DNA from 2 places in the Bradyrhizobium sp. SOJA106 genome. Region 1 is predicted to be linked to the other one. Evidence: riboswitches for the same ligand, from Rfam matches in the RefSeq annotation. Region 1 holds a riboswitch; the other holds the start of a gene.

Region 1 (5,456 bases):
GCCGCAACGTGGTCGCAGGCGATCGCAGATCATCTTGGCGGCAAGGGCAAGGTTGCGCTGCTGATTTGGGGCGATCCCTCGCTCTATGATTCCTCGCTGCGCATTGCGCGTCGACTCAATCCCTTGCCCGAGATCGAGGTCGTGCCGGGCATCACCTCGATCCAGGCGTTGTGCGCGGCGCATGCATTGCCGCTCAACGACATCGGCGAGCCTTTCCTTGTGACGACGGGACGCCGCCTGCGCGAAGGCGGCTGGCCGCAGGGCGTCGATACCGTGGTAGCGATGCTCGATGGCGGCACCGCATTCCAGTCGCTCGATCCGGCGGGGCTTCACATCTATTGGGGCGCCTATCTCGGCATGCCCGATCAGCTCATCCTATCCGGCGCACTGGTCGAGGTTGGACCGCGCATCGTCGCCGCGCGGCAGGAAGCGCGCGAACGGCATGGCTGGATCATGGACAGCTACATTCTCAAGCGCGGGCGTTAGCGAGGCAGCATGCTCCCCGAATGGGTCTACCAAAAGTGCCCCGACATCTCGACGGTCCATCGCGAGGCGGCGATTGCGCGGCAGGCGCAGCTAACGAAACCGACCGGCGCGCTCGGCCGGCTCGAGCAGCTCGCGATCGAGCTTGCCGGCCTGCAAGCGACTGAGCAGCCGCGCGCGGCTCGCGTGCCGGTCACCGTTTTTGCCGGCGATCACGGCATCGTCGCGCAGGGCGTCTCGGCCTATCCGCAAGCCGTGACCATCGCCATGATGGCGAATTTCGCCTCCGGCGGCGCGGCGATTTCGGTGCTGGCTCGCGAACTGGGTTCGAGCCTGGAAGTCGTCGACGCGGGCACGCTCGCGCAGGAGGCGATGACAGGCGTCGTCACCGACAAGCCACGCAGCGGTACGCGCGATTTCAGCATCGAAGCTGCGCTCACGCCTGAGGAACTGGCCTTCGCGTTTGAAGCTGGCCAGCGCGCGGTCGCGCGCGCGGCGGCCACCGAGCCCGATCTCCTGATCTTCGGCGAGATGGGCATCGGCAACACCACGACGTCGGCGGCGATCGCCGCCAGCCTGCTCGGCACCAGCGCCGAGGAGATCGCCGGCAGTGGCACCGGTGTCGACGCCGCCGGCCGCGCGCACAAGGCGCGGGTGATCGATGCTGCGATCGCACGGCATGGCGTTGCAGGCGCGGCGCCCGAAAAAATCCTGTGCGCCGTCGGCGGCCTCGAGATCGCCGCGATCTGCGGCGCAATCATCGCGGCTGCGCAGCGCCGCATTCCCGTGCTGATCGACGGTTTCATCGTCTCGGTGGCAGCGCTGGCCGCGACGCGCCTCAATCCCTCCTGCCAGCCGTTCCTGTTGCCCTCGCACCAATCTGCCGAGCAGGGGCATCGGCTGGTGCTGCGTGCATTGAACGTGCAGCCGCTGATCAGCCTCGACCTCCGGCTGGGCGAGGGATCGGGCGCCGCCATCGCGCTGCCGCTGGTGCGATCGGCCTGCGCTCTGCACAACGGCATGGCGACGTTCGCGCAGGCCAATGTGCCTGATAGGCCTAAGCGCGATGAGATCATCGCGCTCTAGGTTGTTGTTTGAGCATGATCTTTTCGAAAAACCGCTGCGCACTTTTCCGGATCATGCGTTAGCTGATCCGCTGATTGACGGAGACGACGCGCCAGCCAGCCGCGAGCCGGTCGATCCGGGTCAGCGACAGCGGATCGACGACAAAGCGCAAGGCCGCTTGCGGCGTGAGGTCCAGCGCGATGCAGAGCGCGGCGCGGATGGTTCCGGAATGGACGACCAAGTTTGCACAACCGGCGCTGATCCGCGAGAGACCCTGCCTGACACGTGCGACCTGATCCTCAAAGCTTTCGCCGCCCGGCGGCCTTCCGCGCGCTGGATCGCTCCAGAACTGTGCATAGGCATCGCCGCCTGTCGCGGCGAGTTCGTCATGCCGATGGCCGGTCCAGCCGCCAAAATTCTGCTCATTGAAATCGCTCACCAGCAGCGGCTCCAGCCCCAGCGCCCGTGCCGTCTCGGCCGTGCGCCGCGACGGGCTGGCATAGCTCGCAGCATCCCGCGGCAGGCGCTGCCGTAGCGCGTCGAGTTGCGCGCGATCGCCGAGATCAGCCGGCGCGTCGGCGGCATGGATCACGGCTTTGATGCCGTCGACGGGCGCATGCCGTATCAACCAGAGGAAGGTCTCGCCTTCCATGCTCGTCTCCAGGGAAGTTGGTGGCTGTGGCAATAACGCCGCAGCTTGCACATTGACTCTGTCTTGGTCGTAATCCTAGATGCCTTTGACGGTTTCCCCGAGAGGGGATGAAAAGGGAATGCGGTGCGGGGACATTGTCCCCAATGCCGTAGCTGCCCCCGCAACTGTAAGCGGTGAATCCTTCGTCAGAAGCCACTGGGTCCTCGGTCCCGGGAAGGCGACGAAGCGGTCACGACCCGCGAGCCAGGAGACCTGCCGTCAGCCGTGGTCATACGCGAAGATGTCGGTCGGGGAGTACAGACATTCGGCTTCATCGGGCGGCTGACAAGCCCAGGGTGAGACCTCGTTCGCTGTGACGTGCCACTGACGTCATACCGAGGTCCAAACCGTGCCTTCCATCCATATTGTACGACCGCGTCGTTTCCTGCTCGCCTCCGCCGTGCTCGCGGCGCTAGCGGTCGCAGATAATGTGCCCGCCGCGCTGGCGCAGCAGGCCCGCGAACAGCTGCCGCCCGTCGAAGTGTCGCCCGCCCAGTCCCGCAAGCAGGCGAGGCCGGCTGGCCGCGAACCCCAGAGCGCGCGGCGCACGGCAACGCGCAGGCCGGCGGCCGTTGCCCCTCAGCCGGTGGGGCCGGCTGCGACGGCGCAGAGGCCGCTCAACTCCAACGCGGTCGCGGAAAGCGCCTCGCGTCTCGGCTTGACCGTGCGTGAGACGCCCGCGACCGTCGAGGTGATCTCGGCCGAGACCATGCGCGAGCAGGGCTATCGCACCGTGTCCGAAGTGGCGCAGGGCGCGGTCGGCGTCACCTCTGGCGACAATCCAGCCGAGCCCGCGGCCTTCTCCATGCGCGGCTTCACCAACAGCCAGATCAACACGCTCTACAACGGCATCAAGATCGGTCCGCAGAATATGACCTCGCGGATCATGGATACGGCCAATCTGGAGGCGGTGGAATTCCTGAAAGGCCCGGGCTCGCTGATCTCGGGCGAGGGCGCCGCCGGCGGCGCCATCAACTTCGTCACCAAGCAGCCGCACACCGGACCGATCCGCAATGAGGCGGACTTCTCCTGGGATTCGCTGAACTCGTTTGGCGCCCATTACGGCTCGGGCGGCAGCACCAATGTCCAGGGCCTCGACTACCGCTTCGACATCAGCCGCTCCTCGCTCAACGGCTTTGCCGACGACACCAACACCAAAACGCTCGACGTCTCGGGTCAGCTCAACTACCGCATCTCCGACAGCCTGAAGGTCTGGAGCGCGATCGAGTATCGCGAAGACCGCGGTAGGGCCTATTGGGGCGCGCCGCTGGTGCCGATCGCTTTCAGCGGCTCGCATGCGACGAGCGGCATCGTTTCGGGCAATTACGTCTCCAACTACAACGGAACCAATCTCGGCGCTGTCACCATCGACGATCGCACCTTCAACACCAACTATAACGTCCTCGACAATCGCAACGTCGCGCAGGAAGTGTGGCTACGCGGAGGCTTCGAGCTGAAGCTCGCGCCCGACCTGACACTGAAGAGTCAGGCCTACGGCTATGGCGCCGAGCGCACCTGGTTCAACAATGAGGTTGAGGCATTCAATTCCGTTTCGAATCTCGTCAATCGCGAGCGCTTTTACGTCGCGCACAGCCAGCGCCTTGTCGGCAACGTCACCGATCTGATCTGGGACACGAACATCGCCGGGTTCGACAACCGTCTGGTCACGACGCTGTCGTCAAGCTATCTGGATTTCGTCAGACCCGGTGCTGCGAACTTTCCCGGCGACTCCGTCTCGCTTGTCGATCCCGCCCGCGGCTATTACGGCCTGCTGACGATCCAGCAGCAGACCGCCCGCATCGACAACGAGGCGCTGTCATTCGAGGACCGCTTGAGGCTGACGCGCAGCTTTGCGCTGGTCGGGGGCCTTCGTGTCGAACATATCGGGCTCGACCGCAACTCCACCGACGTCAACGGCCTGGTGAAGGCGGGCTTCCCGTTTGCGACGGACTGGGCACCAGCGACGGGACGCATCGGCTACACCTGGGAGGCCGTGCCCGGCTTGACCTTCTTCAGCCAGTACGCCACCGGCGCCGACGTTTCCGCCAACAACATCTTCCTGCTTGGGCCGACCCAGCCGCTCGACCTGACCACCGCACGCACCTACGAGACCGGCGTCAAGCATCTGTTCTGGGACAACAGGGCGGAGTGGTCGTTCTCCGCCTATGACATCCTGCGCAAGAACGTCTATGCCGCGGCCGGCGGCATGGCGCTCAACATCGCGGGGCGGCAGGAATCAAAGGGCGTCGAGCTCGCCGCCTCGGTGCGCCCGATCGAGCCGCTTCGCCTCTGGGGCAACATCGCCTATGTCGATGCAAGCTATGCCGGCTACAATTTCGTCGGCGGCTCGTTCTCCGGGAACACGCCGCCGAACGTGCCGAGCATCGTCGCCAATGCCGGCGCATCCTATCGCTTCTTCACGCCCTGGCCGATTGAGGTCGGTATCACCGGCCGTCATGTCGGAGATCGCTACAACACCGATGCCAATCTGGTGACGATGAAGGCGTACACCGTTGCCGACGCCTATGCCTTCGTCGATATCCCGAAGACGGTGTTCAACGGGGTCGATCAGGCCCGACTCACCTTTCGCATGCGGAACATCGCCGACAAGCGCTACGCGATCTGGGGCGATCCGTTCTATCCCGACCAGATCCTCCTGGGCGCGCCGCGCACCTACGAGCTCTCCGCCGCGTTCAAATGGTAGGGCGCTAGTCACATGATGAGCGCGATCGTCCTCTCGCATCGCTGGCTCGGGATCGCTTTCTGCCTGCTGTTCGCGATGTGGTTCGCAAGCGGGATCGTGATGCATTTCGTTCCGTTTCCGTCACTGACGGAAGCGGAGCGCTTTGCCGGACTGACGCCGATCGATCCTGCGGAGGTGAGGATCACCGTCGCCGAAGCCGTGACGGCAAGCGGGGCGGCGGATGCGACGCGCGCGCGGCTGGTCCAACGGGTCGATGGGCCGGTCTACATCGTGTCAGGGCGATCGCACCTCGGCGCGGTCCACGCGTTCGATGGACGGGACGCGAGTGTAACGTCTGCCGACATTGCGCTGGCTATTGCGCGGGCGAACGCCGAGCGGCGAGGGCTCGATCCCGCGCCGGCCGCAATCGTCGCGCGCGCGGACTATGACCAATGGAGCGTTCCGAACGGCTTTGACCGCCATCGGCCCTTGTTTCGCATCACCCTCGGCGACGCCGCAGGGAATGAGATCTAT
Region 2 (5,456 bases), 1.2 Mb from region 1:
TTACGCGCTTGAAGTGGATGGCCGACTCAGAGCCGAATTCGCAACCAGAGACGGCGCCAGGGCAGGCGGAGCAGAACTAAAGAAGCGTTTTCCCATGCTTCAAATCCGGATCTATGACGCGCAGACGAATGCGCGCGAGGAAATTTAGGACCGGCTCAGTCGTTCCTCGAGGCCTCGCGCACGGCTCCGGGGGTCGTCGCCAGGGCCCTCGGACAACGGCCGGTGTTCAGGGGTATGCCGACAATGCCCCATTACCCTCTTAATGGGTTGGTCGCAGCACTCGATCGTGCCGGCTCGGCCTCGGCATGCTCGCGAGTCAGTCGCGCGATAGTTCTGTGCGTCATTCAGCAAAATTCATCATGGGGTCCGGCCGAGGCATCTCCAGGCCCGGTCCCTTGAAGAGTGCATGGAGAGCTGGTTCCCTCGCAGATCGGTGTTCTCTCTGCGTCGCGTGCGCTGGGAGCAAAATCTCGCCAACTGGCATGCGCCGCTGAGCTCGATTCGTCGCAGAAAGTGTCCGGAGGTAATCCTGCTGCCTGACTTTTGCTGACGGGCTGAAGGGTACGGGAAGGCTCGCGATTGTTGAAGGTGTAAACACCGACATTTTAGGGCTGATATGTCTTGCAGTTGCTCTGAGGGGATCGGCGGTAAAGGAGCTGCGGCGCGATCTTGCTCTGCGCGACCATTTTACCGAGGGCTTTCGCTCCCCTCCAACTCTCGCCGTTCCTTTGGCTCCATGCCAGCGAACCAAGAGCCGGGAGGAAAGGCCGCGATACGCTTGGCAAAAGGGGATTTCGGCTCCCAATCTTGCCCTTCGCTCTTCTCGAAAGTGATGACACCGTTGTGTGTAAAAAAACGGGGTCCTGGGATATCACAGTTCACCAAAAGCAAAACGCGCCACAGATCACCCTTCTCGGTCGGCTTGTCCTTCTGGTTCGGCAAGTAGTCCACTTCAACAGGTTCAACGATAGTGCAGCGGCCCTGCCGCAGAAGATCGCCGAGGCGGCCTTGCGTGGTCGTCACAAAGTTGAAGTTGCTCGGCTCATGCAGAAAGCCAAGATTTGCGTCCCTTTCACTCTCCTTCACTTCAGTGGCGATCAACGAGAGTGCTAGGGCGTGCCAGCCCAATTCGATCGGCTTTGCATAGGTCGACGCAAGTTGAAACGTACCGTCGAGCGCGATCCTCCAGGTGATAAAGTACGGTTCCTCTAATATATCGTCAGGGTGTCTGGTCCACAAAACGAAAACATAGTCGTTTTCGTCAAGTTCAGCGACGCCCCACATTCGAGGGACGAACTGTGCAACCTTCGAGACGTTGGAGATAATTTGTTCTATTGTCTCACCGTCTTGCGCTCGCCACGTTGACTTGAATCTTTCGATATGGGGGCTCTCGATGGCGCGAACACTGTTGCTCGTCGCAGCCAGCCCGGCCAGGCAGATCAGGAGGCGACCGAGACAAAACCATAACGCGCGTCTTCTAGACACTGTTCTCATAACTGCCGGCCTATGTGGTGTCATCCACACGTCATTCCAAAGCGGGCAACCTTCAACTTGTTATGCGCGAGCACAAGAAGTTAGCGGCGACGCGACGGGGAGACCGATGGTGTCCCGTGCGAGCAGGCGCTCCCCTCTATGTCACGCGCCGCTAACTTCGCTGCCGGCGACAGCAGTCAAGTTGCTGTGCTGGACATGCCCAGCAGGAGGAGACTGGGCATCCCGAAGACTTGCATTCTTCGTGCCAGGTAATACACGGCAATTCGCACCGCTTTTGTGTCCTCTTTGTCGACTTTCCGACTGGTCAATGTCTCGATGTTTCCGTTCAGCGCTATCCAGCCCGGCTTATGCATCCTGGTCCCGCACCGGATCGTTCGATGGCGCAGCGGAACACCTCGGTACCAAGCTCCCGATGAGAATTGTTTGCCGCTATTGAACCGTTTGGTTCGGCATCGTTGCCAGAACGTAGCTTTCGATCTCTGCCACGCGTTTGGCCATCTGCGGCCATCGGCCATGGTGCGTGTGCCGCTCCTATCGCGACATGCGGCGCTTCGAGAATAGCCTCGCTTAGGAGCGCTTTGCACTCGATGGCGACGAGGCGAAACCGATCTTCACCGCCGAACATTTGGAGTCTTGCTGAACCGCACATCAACGTGCTGGCCGGGTATGTTGCTGGCCTCGCCAGCTTGGGCCTATTCAACACGGATCCTGTTGGCCGAGAAGGTGGCTGGATGGTGGACTTGCTCAAAGAACCGCTGAGAAGCCGGAGATGCGTTCTGCTCGAGGCAGCAGTCCCGACCGGGCAAGCCGCATTTGTCCCTTCCACCGATCTGGCGTGCGGCCCGCAGGCAGCTGCGATCGTCATTCCGATATTGCTGACTTTAAAGCGCTTCTACGTCGGCTCAACGCGTCAAGATGCGAGGTCATTCGCGTAGCGGATGTCGCAGCACCAGCTTGAGACACGATCTGAGAGGTTGACGGAAGACCTGTCTTCTCGATAATCCAAGTCGTCGAGGTTCTCCGGTCGCACTTGATCCGGAGCTAAGAGGGAAGCCGGTGAAGATGCCGGCGCTGCCCCCGCAACTGTGAGTGGCGAGCCGCTGTCCAACGATGTCACTGAAGCCTGCGCGGCTTCGGGAAGGCCGGACAGCAGCGATGACCCGCGAGCCAGGAGACCTGCCCCGACATTATATTCGTCCACGGGCGGGGTGTCCCGGTGGTGCGCCAAGCAGCCGTCGCACTGCGCGACTTCCCCTGCCTGCGTCCGCCATGGCCTTCTGCCCCCAACACGGGGTTAACGCTATGTCTCTTCTCTCCCTTCCCGTTGCCACGCTCGGAACGCCACGCATCGGTCCAAGGCGCGAGCTCAAACTCGCTCTAGAAAGCTACTGGGCCGGAAAAAGCAGCGAACAGCAGTTGCTCGAGGACGCAGCTGGCCTGCGTGCCGCGAACTGGGCTCGTCAGAAATCTATCGGCGTCACGGTCATTCCATCGAACGATTTCTCGCTGTATGACCAGGTGCTCGACACAAGTGTCATGGTTGGCGCCATCCCGGAGAACTACGCCTCAAAAGCCGAATCCGTTTCGCTGAAGACGTACTTCGCCATGGCCCGCGGATCACAATGCGACGATCAGGATGCGAGTTGCGGTCACGGACCGCGCGCATTTGGCGCACCCGCGCAGGAGATGACCAAGTGGTTCGATACTAACTACCACTACATGGTCCCCGAGTTTCGCAGAGGACAGACTTTCAGGCTATGCTCTCGCAAGCCGATCGAGGAGTATGAAGAGGCCAAGGCCCTTGGCTTTCAGACCCGTCCTGTCCTGATCGGGCCGGTCACATTCCTAAAGCTCGGCAAGAGTCCCGATCCTGCATTCCAGCCACTCTCACTACTAGATGAACTGATACCGGTCTATATCGAGGTTCTGCAGGAATTGGCGAAACGTGGGGCAAAGTGGGTTCAGTTCGACGAGCCCTGCCTGGTTCTTGATCTGGATGAGGGGGCGCGAAAATCTTTGCGGCATGCCTATGACCGGCTCGCCAAGGAGGGCCCGGCCATCAAGATCATGGTTGCCAGCTATTTCGGCGACCTCGGCGACAATCTGGATACCGCCTTGAGCCTGCCGGTTGCAGGACTGCATCTCGATCTGGTTCGAGCGCCACAGTTGTTAAATCAGATCATAGCTGGCGGCCGACGTGATCTCGTCATGTCGCTCGGTGTCGTCGACGGCCGGAATGTATGGCGGTCGAATTTGTCCTCGCTGCGCCAGCGGCTCGAACCCGCGATTGCGAAGCTCGGCAAAGATCGTGTACAGATGGCGCCATCCTGCTCGCTGCTTCATGTGCCGGTCGATGTTGGACTCGAGACCGGGCTCGCTTCCGACGTCAAGAGCTGGCTTGCTTTTGCGGTCCAGAAGATGCGAGAGCTTACTATCCTGGCGCGGGCACTCGCAGGCGACCAGAATGTCGCGCAAGCTCTTGCCGAGTCGGAATGTGCCGCGACTGACCGGCGGACTTCGCCGAAAATCCGTGATGCTAATGTCGCTGTCCGGATGAAAGCGATCGATCAGACCATGCGTCGGCGCGCGAGCCCATTTGCCCGTCGTGCCGAGATCCAAAGCAATCGTTTTGGACTGCCGGCTTTTCCTACCACGACGATCGGATCGTTCCCACAGACCATAGAGGTTCGGAATGCGCGTGCGGCCCATGCGCGGGGCGCGATGAGTGACGAGCAATACGACAGGTTCCTCAAGGAGGAGACTGCGCGCGCCGTACGTTGGCAGGAGGACATCGGTCTCGACGTCCTCGTGCACGGCGAGTTCGAACGCAATGACATGGTCCAGTACTTCGGCGAGCAACTTGCCGGCTTCGCATTTACCAAGAACGGATGGGTGCAGTCCTACGGCTCGCGCTGTGTCAGGCCACCGATCCTGTTTGGCGATGTAGTGCGGTCGAAGCCTATCACCGTGGACTGGTGGCGCTACGCGCAATCATTAACAAAGAAGCCGATGAAGGCGATGTTGACCGGACCGGTGACGATCTTGAACTGGTCCTTTGTTCGCGATGATATTCCCAGAAGCGAGGCCTGCCGCCAGATTGCGCTCGCGATCCGAGACGAAGTCCGCGATCTCGAGAATGCTGGTGCGACCATGATCCAGATCGACGAAGCTGCACTTCGAGAAGGATTGCCGTTGCGTCGATCGGAGTGGACGGCTTATCTCGATTGGGCCGTGGATTGCTTCCGCATCTGCTCATCGGGCGTCGCTGATAAAACGCAAATCCATACACATATGTGTTACTCGGAGTTCAACGACATCATCGGTGCAATCGCTGCTATGGACGCGGATGTAATCTCGATCGAGACGTCGCGCTCAAAAATGGAGCTACTCGACGCGTTTAGGAACTACGAATACCCAAATCAGATCGGGCCGGGCGTGTACGACATCCACTCTCCACGCGTTCCTGAAACGGGCGAAATGAAAGAGCTGCTGGCGTTGGCTCGGACCCGGCTGCAGGATTCGCAACTCTGGGTCAATCCGGACTGCGGCCTGAAGACGCGCAAATGGGAGGAGGTTCGGCCGGCGCTAACGAACATGGTCGCTGCCGCCCGCGAGCTGCGCGCTGCATTCGATCCGCCGGGCCGGTGATCAGGGATTGGGTCTGTTCTCGGCAAAGTTGATCCTCTTGCGGTCATTTTGCGCTCTCCATGATCGATGGACCATTGGGAACACAAAAAAACCGGCGCCGCTTAGCGGGCCGGGTGAAACTCTGGGAGGAGCAAAGCTGAATGCCTAGGAGAGATCGACTGCCATGTCGCACATGAGTCGACCGATGGTTTCGGCGCAGCAACGATGCTCCTGCCTCAGCAAACAGCCCTTCGCGGTGGCGAGCCGATCCTCGGCGATGCGAGCTAGGTAGTCCTTCGCTGAGATGGCTTTCCGACAAGCCCTTGTTGGATGCG

The links. Region 1 has a riboswitch for cobalamin ahead of AC5V87_RS14500 (TonB-dependent receptor). Riboswitches for the same ligand answer to the same signal wherever they lie in the genome.
Region 2: another riboswitch for cobalamin. It lies ahead of metE (5-methyltetrahydropteroyltriglutamate--homocysteine S-methyltransferase); the one in region 1 lies ahead of AC5V87_RS14500 (TonB-dependent receptor).

The regions. Positions count from the first base shown of each region.
Region 1 covers NZ_CM182549.1:3,234,967-3,240,422, forward strand. Annotated here, with positions in the region: gene cobF (precorrin-6A synthase (deacetylating)) at 1-486, shown strand, start outside; gene cobT (nicotinate-nucleotide--dimethylbenzimidazole phosphoribosyltransferase) at 496-1,569, shown strand; gene AC5V87_RS14495 (histidine phosphatase family protein) at 1,628-2,200, opposite strand; cobalamin riboswitch at 2,273-2,474, shown strand; gene AC5V87_RS14500 (TonB-dependent receptor) at 2,589-4,943, shown strand; gene AC5V87_RS14505 (PepSY domain-containing protein) at 4,956-5,456, shown strand, end outside.
Region 2 covers NZ_CM182549.1:2,011,539-2,016,994, forward strand. Annotated here, with positions in the region: gene AC5V87_RS08950 (nodulate formation efficiency C protein) at 688-1,494, opposite strand; cobalamin riboswitch at 2,491-2,692, shown strand; gene metE (5-methyltetrahydropteroyltriglutamate--homocysteine S-methyltransferase) at 2,797-5,142, shown strand; gene AC5V87_RS08960 (hypothetical protein) at 5,445-5,456, shown strand, end outside.